DNA from 3 places in the Gallibacterium sp. ZY190522 genome. Region 1 is predicted to be linked to each of the others. Evidence: riboswitches for the same ligand, from Rfam matches in the RefSeq annotation. Region 1 holds a riboswitch; each other region holds the start of a gene.
What was found. A riboswitch is a leader RNA that binds a small molecule or an ion and turns the genes downstream of it on or off. The one in region 1 is predicted to bind thiamine pyrophosphate.

Region 1 (4,291 bases):
ACAAAATAGTGGTAAAGTAAATGCGGTTTTTCTAAGAGAAATGCTCTTATCTACTCGAAATTAGCTAGCAAAGAAGGAGAAAAATATGGCAACTCGCCGAGAATTAGCAAACGCAATTCGTTTTTTAAGTATGGATGCGGTGCAAAAAGCAAAATCAGGACACCCAGGCGCACCTATGGGAATGGCGGATATCGCTGAAGTTTTATGGCGTGATTTTTTATCTCATAATCCGAACAATCCAAAATGGATCAATCGTGACCGCTTTGTGCTTTCCAACGGACACGGCTCAATGTTGATTTATAGTTTATTACACTTAACCGGTTACGACCTTTCAATTGAAGATTTAAAACAGTTCCGTCAATTGCATTCTAAAACACCCGGACACCCTGAATATGGTTATGCACCGGGTGTAGAAACCACCACTGGGCCATTGGGGCAGGGCATTACTAATGCTGTCGGTATGGCGATTGCCGAAAAAACGTTAGCCGGTCAATTTAATCGACCAGGACACGATATTATCGACCATTACACTTATGTTTTCTTGGGTGATGGCTGTTTAATGGAGGGTATCTCTCACGAAGCCTGCTCTCTTGCCGGAACTTTAGGTTTAGGTAAATTAATCGCATTCTATGATGATAACAATATCTCCATTGATGGACACGTTGATGGTTGGTTTACTGATGATACCCAAAAACGTTTTGAGGCTTACGGTTGGCAAGTCATTCCTGCGGTAGATGGTCATAATGCAGCAGAAATTAAAGCCGCTATTGAAGTGGCAAAAGCAGAAACCTCAAAACCAACATTAATTATCTGTAAAACCATTATCGGTTATGGCTCACCAAATAAAGCCAATTCTCACGACAGTCACGGTGCGCCGCTAGGAGAGGAAGAAATTGCATTAACGCGTAAAAATTTAGGTTGGAATTATGCACCATTTGAAATTCCAGCTGAAATTTATGCGGAATGGGATGCAAAACAACAAGGCGCAGAAAGAGAAGCGGAATGGCAACAACGCTTTGCTGCTTATCAATCAGCATATCCAGAATTGGCAGCTGAATTATCACGCCGTTTAGCCGGAGAATTACCATCAGATTGGCAAGCACAATCTCAAGCATTTATTGAAAAGTTACAAGCGAATCCAGCCACTATCGCTAGCCGTAAAGCATCACAAAATGCGATTGAAGCCTATGCGAAAATCTTACCTGAATTTTTGGGCGGTTCCGCTGACTTAGCGGGTTCAAACTTAACCTTATGGTCGGGTTCAAAACCATTACGAGCCAATGTGATTGATGGAAACTATATTAACTACGGTGTGCGTGAATTCGGGATGTCCGCCATTATGAACGGCATTGCTCTACACGGTGGATTTATTCCTTACGGTGCCACTTTCCTAATGTTTATGGAATATGCGCATAATGCAGTGCGTATGGCAGCGTTAATGAAACAACGTGTGCTTTTTGTTTACACCCACGACTCTATTGGTTTAGGGGAAGATGGGCCAACCCATCAACCGGTAGAACAAACGGCAACATTACGTTTAATTCCGAATTTAGAAACTTGGCGCCCGTGTGACCAAGTGGAATCTGCGATTGCGTGGCAAGCAGCGGTTGAACGCACTGCAGGCCCAAGTGCATTAATTTTCACTCGTCAAAACTTAACACAAATGGAACGTAACGCCCAACAACTTGCCAATGTTAGACGCGGTGCTTATGTCTTAAAAGATTGTGAAGGTACGCCTGAATTAATCTTTATTGCAACCGGTTCAGAAGTGGAATTGGCAGTGAAAGCAGCGGAACAATTAACTGCGGAAGGACACAAAGTGCGTGTAGTTTCTATGCCAAGCACGAATGTATTTGATAAACAGGATGTCGCTTATAAAGAAAGCGTATTACCAAGCAACATCAAGAAACGTGTTGCAATTGAAGCCGGCATTTCGGACTTCTGGTATAAATATGTTGGCTTGGAAGGTCGTGTTGTCGGAATGAACCGCTTTGGTGAATCTGCTCCAGCAGGCGAGTTATTTAAATTATTCGGATTTACTGTGGATAATGTCGTTGCTAAAGCGAAAGAAATTCTATAATTTTGCTTTTGTGATTTAATATTGAACACTCCCCCATTAGTAAATAGTGGGGGATTTTTCGTTTTTAATCACTTTATCATTTTACAATTATCTAACTAAGTTAAAGATAAAATGCTCAAATATTAGTTCGATTTTGTTTTGATATAGCATAAAACAACAATTTTCTTAAATTTATCATTATTGATCTGTTGCCATTGTCAAAATTTCGCTGTAAAGTAATCGACCATTAGTCGGGGTGCTGTTTAACAGCTGAGAAAATACCCGTTGAACCTGATCCAGTTAGCACTGACGTAGGAAACTAATTATGCAACATTTACACCTTTTATCTATTCCCATTTCCCTTCTGATTTTTACTTATTACTGCTATTTATCATTAACTCATTGATATCAGGTTATTGATAATGAATGCGGTAGAAATCCGGCAATTAACATTGTCATTTACTGACAAACCACTTTTTGTCGACTTTAATTTCAATATTGCTCATTCTCGCTGGAGTGCTGTTCTTGGGCGTTCCGGCGTCGGCAAGTCAACTTTATTGCGTGCTATTGCCGGATTAGAACAAAATACAATAAAATCTGGAAAAATTATAGTTAAACATTGTCCGAATCATCAGCAAAAAATTGCTTTTATGGCGCAAAATGATGGCTTGTTTCCTTGGCTTTCCGTTTTAGACAACGTACAACTGGCACATCATTTACAGGGATCAAAAAATAAAGCTAGTCGCCAACAAGCGTTATCACTACTAGAGCAAGTGCAATTAGCGGATTATCAGCATAAGCCTTGTTATCAACTTTCCGGAGGACAACGACAACGTGTAGCATTGGCGAGAACGCTAATGCAATCTTCCGATTTGATCTTAATGGATGAGCCTTTTTCCGCTTTAGATGTGGTTACTCGCCAACAGCTCTATCAACTTGCGACAACCTTATTAGCCGGGAAAACTATCCTATTGGTCACACACGATCCACAAGAAGCATTACAACTATGTGATGATATTTTTGTTCTACAAAAACAAACTGATCGGGTTGTTCTCTCACAAAAAGTTTCAACCGCTGTTCATTCTCCGCAACAACCGCAATTTTGGCAGATATACCAACAGTTATTCTCTCTTTTGCAGGAGGAATTTTAATGTATTCACTATCCTCACTGTTAAAAACAGCTCTGCTCTGTCTATTTTTATTAGCGTTATGGCAAGGCACAATTCTTATTTGGAATTTACCGCACTATCTGTTGCCGACACCGTCTGATGTGTTCCAACAGCTCATTTCCCATCATCAGTTGTTGTGGCAGCACACAATGGTTACGCTATTGGAAATTTTTCTTGGCTTGTTTCTTGGGTTTGTTTTTGGCTTGTTTTCCGCCATCTTGCTCTCTATATCTAATCGGATTGCTACTTTTTTATTGCCGTTACTACTTATTTCTCAAGCTATTCCTGTTTTTGCGATTGCGCCACTGCTGGTGTTGTGGCTCGGTTATGGATTGGCTTCAAAGGTCGCAATGACAATTCTAATTATCTATTTTCCGGTTACCGCCGCCTGTTATGACGGTTTGAGAAATACGCCGAAGATTTGGTTGGAACTGGCACAAACCATGCAAATTACTCGTTGGCAAATGCTGTTTAAAGTTCGTCTACCGGCTGCATTACCTGCGCTCTCATCCGGTTTACGCATAGCCGTTTCCATTGCACCGATTGGCGCAGTCATCGGCGAATGGGTCGGGGCAAATCAAGGTTTAGGCTATCTAATGCTACACGCCAACGCACGTATGCAGGTTGATTTAATGTTTTCAGCACTCTTTTTATTAATGTCGATCACACTTTTACTCTTTTTTATTACCGATAAATTACTGCACCGTGCATTACCTTGGGTAACGCAATTACGTTAAGGAGAAATGATGTCAATTACACAACAATTTATTCAGCAAGCACAACCAGATTGGCAACGTTATGTCAGACATTCATTTGTACAACAACTAGGAAATGGTTCTTTACCACTTGAATGCTTTCAACACTATCTAATTCAAGATTATCATTATTTGTTGCACTACAGTCGCGCTTTAGCATTAGCAATGTATAAATCTCACCATTTTGTGCAACTTACTGCTTTTAATCAAGATTTACAGAATATTTTGGCAGAAGTGCAATTACATATTCATTATTGTCAGCAATGGCAAATTTCTAAAACAGAACTGGACAATACACCAGAATCACC
Region 2 (4,291 bases), 640 kb from region 1:
AATTGGCAGAAATTAAAGGCAAAAATCGGCCAATTGCATCATAAAATCGCTAATTGTCGCAAAGACTTTTTGCACAAAATCTCAACGCACATCAGCAAAAACCACGCAATGATTTACATTGAAGATTTGCAAGTGGCAAATATGTCGAAATCCGCCAAAGGCACAGCAGAGCAACACGGCAAGAATGTAGCCGCAAAATCAGGATTAAATCGAGCCATTCTCGACCAATCGTGGTTTGAATTTCGCCGTCAGTTGGACTACAAAACCCAATGGCAAGGCGGATTTTTGGTTGCCGTTCCGCCGCAAAACAGCAGTCGGACTTGCCCTTGTTGTGGTCATATCTCAAAAGAAAATCGCCAAACGCAAGCACATTTTGAATGCGTAGAGTGTGGCTACACAGAAAATGCGGACGTGGTTGGTGCGATGAATGTTTTAGCGCGTGGGCGAGCAATCGTTCAGGCATAATGAAAAGCAGGCGAGGACATCGCCGTAGCGCTTGTGAAGTGAACCTCGTTAGAGGTCAGCAGCAAGAACCCACCGAGAGTAGCCCACGCAAGGCACGCAAGGCGTGGAAGCTGGTAGGAATCCCCGTCCTTTAGGGCGGGGAGGATGTCAACGTTGAACCACAACACCCACGCTTTGGTCAAGCATTGACAGAACAGGATCTGTTTGATGTTGCACCGGATGTGGAAGATAAAGTGGTAGAAAATTATGATTTAGTCAAAAATGCGGAAGATGCTCAATTTGTTGCCGCTAAATCGTCCGCAAAAGCGCAAATTTGGGTGGATGAAACCGTTATCTTAAAAGATGGCTCTGCTGTGGCAGTGAAGTTTGCCTTGACTCTATTAAAAGAGTCTTGCTTTGAACATACATTGCAAGAGTATGCAGTTTTGTGCGGAGTGCCGGTGGCAACAATCGAAGCTTTGGCAAAAGAATTTACTTCACACGGACATAAAGCGGTTGCCATTACTCACGGCGGCACAATGCAAAGCAATGGTTTTTATACCGCGTGGGCGATTTTATTGCTCAATGTGATGATTGGTAATATGAACAAGAAAGGCGGAATGAGTGTCAGCGGCGGTAAATTCAAAGATTTTGCGCCCGGTCCTCGTTACAATCTAGCGACTTTCCCGGATATGGTGAAACCAAAAGGCACCAATTTAGCGCGCAGTAAACGTGCGTATGAAAAATCAAGTGAGTTTAAACGCAAAGCGGCTCAAGGTTCACCTTATCCTGCACGTGCAGCCTGGTATCCCTTTGTTGGCGGTCAAATGTCGGAAATGATTACTTCCGCCTTGCAAGGTTATCCTTATTCATTAAAAGCGTGGATTAGTCATATGACCAATCCATTATATGGTTTAACTGGTATTCATCATATTGCTGAAGAGAAGTTACGTGATCCGAAAGTGTTGCCGTTATTTATTGCTGTGGACGCTTTTATGAATGAAACCACTGCGTTGGCGGACTATGTTGTGCCTGATACACATAACTTTGAAAGCTGGGGTTTCAGTACGCCGTGGGCAGGGGTGCCGACTAAAACTAGCACAGCACGTTGGCCGGTTATTCAATCTGCAAATGCTAAGAATGCCTATGGCGAAACTATCTGTATGGAAAGTTTTATTATTCACGTTGCTAAGGCAATGGGCTTGCCGGGATTTGGTGAGAATGCCATCAGCGATAATCAGCAGCAGACTTATCCATTAAACTGCAGTGAAGATTATTTCTTACGTGCTGCCGCCAACATCGCTTTTGACGGTAAACAGCCGGTGAATGATGCGACACAGGAAGATCGTTTATTGTCCGGTGTTGAACGCATTATGCCGTTGCTTAATAAAACCTTAAAACCGGAAGAAGTGTTGAAAGCCGCGACCGTTTTCTGTAAAGGCGGACGTTTTGCGCCGTTTAACAGTGCGTGGGACGGTGAAAATATGACAGCAAAATGGAAAGCGTGCTTGCAGGTGTGGAATCCTACGGTGGCAAAAGCGAAAAATCATCAAAACGGTGAGCATTATCACGGTTGCCCGAAATATTTTGCACCACAATTTGCGGATAACAGTGCCGTTGAAAGTCGTTATCCGAAAGCGGAATGGCCGTTTGCTTTGATGTCGTTTAAATCTAATTTGATGAGCAGCATTACTGCGTCATTGTTACGTCTTCATAGCATTAAACCAAGTGGTATTGTGGCAATGAACAGACAAGATGCGGTTAAATTTAAAATTGCTCACGGTGATTTGGTGGAATTGGTGACACCTGGCGGCAAAGTGAATGTGCAAGTAATGGTTATTGACGGCGTGATGTCGGGTACAATCGCGATTGAGCACGGTTATGGACATAAACAACTTGGCGCAACCGGTTATGAAATTGATGGCAAGGTGATTGCTGGCGATGAGCGCATTAAGCGAGGCATTAATATTAATGACCTTGGCTTGATTGATGATACCAAACAGATCGCTTCACCTTGGGTTGATTGGGTTTGTGGTTCAGCGGTGCGACAAGGATTACCGGCAAAAATCACTAAGATTTAATAATTACCCCACATAAACTTGATAGGGTACACTTCGGTGTGCCTTATTTTTGTGAAGGAATTTATTTGACATAAAAGTTTAACAAACTTTATACTTATCGAGAATTAGTCGGGGTGCTTTGAGGCTGAGAAAATACCCGTTAACCTGATTCAGCTAATACTGACGTAGGGAACTAATGCGAAATTTCTTTATATATTTCAATTTGATATTGGAATCTTCTATTTTATTTCTCCTCAGTTAGTCTCTTTATCAATTTCAAGGAAGTGTTTATGCAAATTTATTATTCTCAACAAAAATTTATTAAAAATATGTTATTAAAAACCCTGATTTTTTCTGGTTTATTGGTAATGTTTATGCCAGTTCATCAGGCAAAAGCTGAAGGTCAACTTACTATTTACTGTAGTGTTCAATATCGGGTTTGTGAAAGAATGACACAGATTTTTAGTGAAAAATATAATGTTGATGCGAAATTTGTACGTAACAGTACTGGTTCAACTTTATCTAAAATTAAAGCAGAAAAAACAAAACCACAAGGTGATATTTGGTATGGAGGTACGCTTGAACCACATTTCCAAGCTGCAGATTTAGGGTTACTTTATCCTTATCGTTCCCCCAAGCAGGCAGAAACTATTCCTCAATTGAAATCATTATTGGATAAGCACGGTGAATATACTTCAATTGGCTATATGATTGTGCTAGGAATGGGAGTAAATACGGAAAAATTTAAGCAATTAGGGATTAAAGAGTATCCGAAGTGTTGGAAAGATTTGATTGATCCGAAGTTTAAAGAGCAAGTACAAATGCCGGATCCGAGAAGTTCCGGTACGGGTTATACTTTTATTGCAACATTGGTACAGTTATTTGGTGAAGATGAAGCATTCCGTTATTTGAAAGCTTTGCATAAAAATATTTCAAATTATGCTCAAAGTGGAACAGAAAAAACCAATCTTTCGCGAGGTGATGCTGCGGTAACTGTCGGTTTTATTCATGGCTATGAGACTGAAAAAGAAAAAGGCGCACCGGTTAAAGCAATTTTACCTTGTGAAGGGGATAGTTATTCTTTAGGTGGTATCAGTATTATCAAAGGCGCACGTAATTTAAAAAATGCTAAATTATTTATGGATTGGGCATTGAGTGCAGAAGCACAGGAAATACCGTGGCGTAAGGAAAAAATGTATCAAATTCCAACTAATATTTACGCAGAAGCTTCTCCAAATTCAGCTGATCCAAAGAAATTACATTTAATTAATTTTGATTTTGATCGTTTCGGTTCGGATGAAGAAGGTAAACGTTTAATAAAGAAATGGCTTGATGAAGTGAAATTGAAATAGATCACGTTGGAATGGGAACGAGAGATTGAACACTCGTTCCTTTTTTAATGACATTTAGAAGTAGTAACTTACACCAATCTTCACATTGCGACCGGTTCCTTCCATTGAGTTAAATGCCGGTAAATAGCGTTTATCAAACAAATTATCAATGGCTAAATCAATACGGATATTTTTTAAACTGCCTGATAACGGTGAAAAACTTGCCGTTAAATCCGTTAGTGTATAACTCGGGTAAGAAGGCGATCCTTGAGGAACACGACCTTGTTTAGCATAGTAACTGATTCTTACCCCTAGCTTGAGTGCGTTTGCGAGTAAAGCATAATCAATAGAGGCTGAATATTTATCAGCGTTGATGTTTTCTAAATATTCCCCACTATTTTTATTTTTACCGTGTGTTTGACCATAACTGAATGCAAAAGAAAGATTGTCTATGCT
Region 3 (4,291 bases), 280 kb from region 1:
CTAGCCGTAATGCAGGATTTATTCAAAAGCGTTTCGATGGAAAATTAGCAGATCGCCTACACGATCAAGCCTTATGGCAAGAATTCAGCCAACAGGCAGAACAAATTGCTCAACATTACGAAAATCGTGAATACAACAAAGCAATTCGTGAAATTATGACTTTATGCGATAAAGCCAATAAATATGTGGATGAAACCGCACCTTGGATAATTGCAAAAGATGAAACTCGCCAGCAGGAATTGCACGAGGTCTGCTCAATGGGTATTCAAATGTTTCGTATATTAATGGGCTATTTAAAACCGGTATTGCCGAAATTGGCGGAGCGTGCAGAAGCCTTTTTGCACGATGAATTGCGTTGGGAAACCTTAACTTCACCATTATTGGCACACGAAATTGCGCCGTTCAAAGCATTATTTAGTCGTTTAGAAATGAAACAAATTGAAGCTTTGATCGATGCATCGAAAGCAGAAAATGCTCAATTTACAACCCAAACAGCGCCGGCAAAAATAAGTGAAACAGACAGTGAAATTGAGCCATTTGAAAAAACTATTACTATTGATGATTTTGCTAAATTGGATTTACGTGTGGCAAAAGTATTGAAATGTGAAGCCGTGCCAGAAAGTAAAAAATTATTGAAGTTCACACTTGATTTAGGTGTTGAAACTCGTCAGGTTTTTTCAGGTATCAAAGCAGCTTACAACAAACCGGAAGAATTAGAGGGGAGAATGGTGATTATGGTTGCCAATCTTGCGCCTCGTAAAATGAAATTCGGACTTTCTGAAGGAATGATTTTATCTGCCGGTAGTGGTGGTGCAGATCTGTTCCTACTTGATGTCGATAACGGTGCTAAAGCTGGTTATCGTGTCAAATAAAACCATCATAAATAGCGATGGGGCTTCTATTAGCTCCATCTTTCTTTTTATTCAATCAATTCACTTTCTAAGAAAAAACAATGTCACTCACACCCGAAAGCCAATTATTACAACGCCACCTTAATCTGTTTGAAAATGAAACTTTACTTTTTCTCGGTAATATACAGGATGATTTTCCATCACAATGTCGTATCTTAGCCAAACGGATTAATGTAGTCAGTTATTACTTTGATTATGTATGTCACGCTAAAAATCCTACTGAATTTACGCTTGAAGCTGATTATCAAGAAGCATCGCTCATCGTTTTTTACTGGGGTAAAAACAAACAGGAATGTCTGTTCCAATTAACGCAAATTTTGTCGCAAGCCCCTGTCGGGCAAAAAATGTTGTTGGTGGGAGAAAATCGAGGCGGTGTCCGCTCTGCGGAAAAGTTCTGTGGTGAATTGGGCGATATTCATAAAATTGATTCCGCACGCCGTTGCAGTCTTTACTATTTTGAATTACAGAAGCCGGTGCAATTTGCATTATCCGATTGGTGGAAACAATATTCGCTGCCTCAATTGCCGCAATTAACCATTTATGCACTACCGGGGGTCTTTAGCTCCGGTGAACTGGATCAAGGCACAGATTTATTGCTTTCCACCTTGCAACAGCCTATACAAGGGAAAGTGCTGGATGTCGGTTGCGGCGCAGGTGTAATCGGTGCTTATTTGAAATTCCATTCACCTCAAATAGATCTGACAATGAGCGATATTCACGCAATGGCGCTTGCCTCGGCAACGCAAACGTTGCAACAAAATCAACTGCAAGGTACGGTTATCGCTAGTGATGTTTTTTCACAAATTAATGACAAATTCGATTTAATTATCTCCAATCCGCCGTTCCATTCAGGTTTAAATACTACTTATCAAGCAGTAGAAACCTTAATCACTGAAGCCAAACAACATTTAAATCGTGGCGGAGAATTAAGAATTGTAGCTAATGCATTTCTGCCTTATCCGGATCTGCTTGATCGCAGTTTCGGCTCACATCAGGTTCTTGCGAAAACTGGAAAATTTAAGGTTTATAGTGTAAAAAATGCTTAAATGACGGTATCTTTCATAAACTTTTCACAATTTCATTGTCTAAATCGCTACAATTTCGTATAGTAATTGCCGTTCTCAACGGGGTGCATTACTAAAAGTAAGGCTGAGATAATACCCGTCGAACCTGAACTGATTAGTCGCAGCGGAGGGATTTGAGAAGCAGCTTGCTATTCAAAATCCTGTTTGCATTTATCAATAATGAAATAGGAATTCACTATGTTAAAAAAAACACTTTTCCTCAGTGTATTGACCGTTAGTACCATTTCTTTCACCAATGCTGAAACCTTAACCGTTTATACTTATGATTCTTTTGCTTCCGATTGGGGGCCTGCACCAAAATTAGAACCTATTTTCGAAAAACAGTGTGGATGTGATCTCAAATTCATCCCATTTGAAGATAGTGTCACAATGTTTAATCGGTTACGTTTAGAAGGTAAAAAAAGCAAAGCCGATGTTGTGTTAGGTTTAGATCAAAGCTTGATTGAAGCTGCGGATCAATCACAGCTATTTGCCAAAACTGACATCAGTTTAAACAATCTCCACTTACCACTAAAATGGGAAAATCAAACCTATATTCCTTATGATTTCGGTAGTTTCGCCTTTATTTATGACAAAACAAAACTCAGCAATCCTCCAAAAAGCCTAAAAGAATTGATTGAACGTCAGGATTTACGCATTATCTATCAAGATCCGCGCACCAGTTCTGTCGGTCGTGGCTTATTACTTTGGGTCAATCAGGTTTATCCGCAAGATCAAGTAGAACAAGCGTGGCAACAACTGGCAAAGCACACCGTCACTGTCGGCAAAGGTTGGACTGAAACTTACGGTGCCTTTTTGAAAGGAGAAAGCGATTTAGTATTGAGCTACCGTAGTTCACCACTCTATCATCAACTAAATGAACAGAAACAAAACTATGCTGCAACAGAATTCAGCGAAGGCAATATTTTACAAATCGAAATTGCAGCAAAATTAAAAGCAAGTAAACAAACGAAATTAGCAGATCAATTTTTACAATTTTTAATCTCACCGGAAACACAAAATATCATCAGCAAAAGTAATGTGATGTTTGCTGTTACCGATGCAGCGATTGAACCACATTATGATCAGTTGCGTCATCGAGTGCTATCTGAAAAAACTATTGATACTTCAAATATCAGCCATCAACAAACCAAGCAATGGCTTGCTGTATGGCAAAATGCGTTGGCAAAATAATGCGTTATATTGAAATAAAACGGCAACTTTTTCTGTTGCCGGGTTTAGTCATATTATTACTGCTCGCCATTATTTATGGCGGCAGCTTACAACAATTACTACAACATAGTCGCTTCTCACAATGGCTAAATTTACTGCAAAACGATTACCTGCAACAAGTTATCTTTTTCAGTTTTTATCAAGCCGGATTATCCGCTACTTTCTCACTATTTTTCGGTATTATTGTTGCCAGATCACTGTTTTATCTAGATTTTTTTGCCAAAACCTTTCTATTAAAAATTTTCTCGCTGACCTATGTGTTACCGGCACTGGTTGCTATTTTCGGTATTGTCGGTATTTACGGTTTCAATGGTTGGATTAATCAATTTCTTCGTCTATTCGGGCAGCAACTTCCCGATATTTACGGTTTAAGCGGTATTCTAATCGCCCATCTTTTTTTCAATATTCCGTTAGCGGCAAAAGTGTTATATCAACGCTTGCAACAGTTGCCTGCTTCACAATTCAAATTGGCGGCGCAACTGAATTTACGTCATTGGCGTTTTTTCCGTTGGGTAGAAATGCCATTTTTGCGTCCAACCTGTTTTAATCTGTTCGGACTTATTTTTTTGCTCTGCTTCACTAGTTTCACTATTGTTCTAACGTTAGGAGGTGGTCCGAAATATACCACGTTGGAAGTTGCAATTTATCAAGCAATCACTTTTGATTTTGATATTGAAACCGCAGCATTATTAGCTATTTTACAATTTTTATTCTGCTTCACACTATTTAGCATTAACAACCGTTTTGGTCGTTATCAGCAAAGTGAAACTTCACTTCAACCACGCTGTTTACCGAATTTAAACCGTTATCAACGTTGCTATCACTACTTTATTTTAACCACAGCGACACTTTTCATTGTTGCTCCGCTACTGGAAACGCTATTTGCTGGATTAAATGCCCGTCATTTATGGCAACAGTTGTTACATCCAGAATTATGGCAAGCTATTGCTTTTTCACTCTTGTTAGCACCCACTGCGGCACTACTTTGTCTGATACTAACAATTTCTCTTCTGCTGACTACCCGCCATCTCTATTGGCTCGGCAAACAGCAAAGTAGTCAATGGATGTTAAATATCGGCACAA

Region 2: another riboswitch for thiamine pyrophosphate. It lies ahead of ACXPAV_RS10445 (ABC transporter substrate-binding protein); the one in region 1 lies ahead of ACXPAV_RS07435 (ABC transporter ATP-binding protein).
Region 3: another riboswitch for thiamine pyrophosphate. It lies ahead of thiB (thiamine ABC transporter substrate binding subunit); the one in region 1 lies ahead of ACXPAV_RS07435 (ABC transporter ATP-binding protein).

The regions. Positions count from the first base shown of each region.
Region 1 is NZ_CM135118.1:1,528,390-1,532,680, forward strand. It holds gene tkt (transketolase) at 86-2,080, shown strand; TPP riboswitch at 2,302-2,394, shown strand; gene ACXPAV_RS07435 (ABC transporter ATP-binding protein) at 2,482-3,210, shown strand; gene ACXPAV_RS07440 (ABC transporter permease) at 3,210-3,965, shown strand; gene tenA (thiaminase II) at 3,981-4,291, shown strand, end outside.
Region 2 is NZ_CM135118.1:2,166,546-2,170,836, forward strand. It holds gene ACXPAV_RS10435 (RNA-guided endonuclease InsQ/TnpB family protein) at 1-465, shown strand, start outside; partial or broken gene ACXPAV_RS10440 (molybdopterin dinucleotide binding domain-containing protein) at 747-2,525, shown strand; TPP riboswitch at 2,625-2,713, shown strand; gene ACXPAV_RS10445 (ABC transporter substrate-binding protein) at 2,834-3,856, shown strand; gene ACXPAV_RS10450 (TonB-dependent receptor domain-containing protein) at 3,911-4,291, opposite strand, start outside.
Region 3 is NZ_CM135118.1:1,245,679-1,249,969, forward strand. It holds gene metG (methionine--tRNA ligase) at 1-872, shown strand, start outside; gene rsmC (16S rRNA (guanine(1207)-N(2))-methyltransferase RsmC) at 953-1,957, shown strand; TPP riboswitch at 2,027-2,126, shown strand; gene thiB (thiamine ABC transporter substrate binding subunit) at 2,174-3,169, shown strand; gene thiP (thiamine/thiamine pyrophosphate ABC transporter permease) at 3,145-4,291, shown strand, end outside.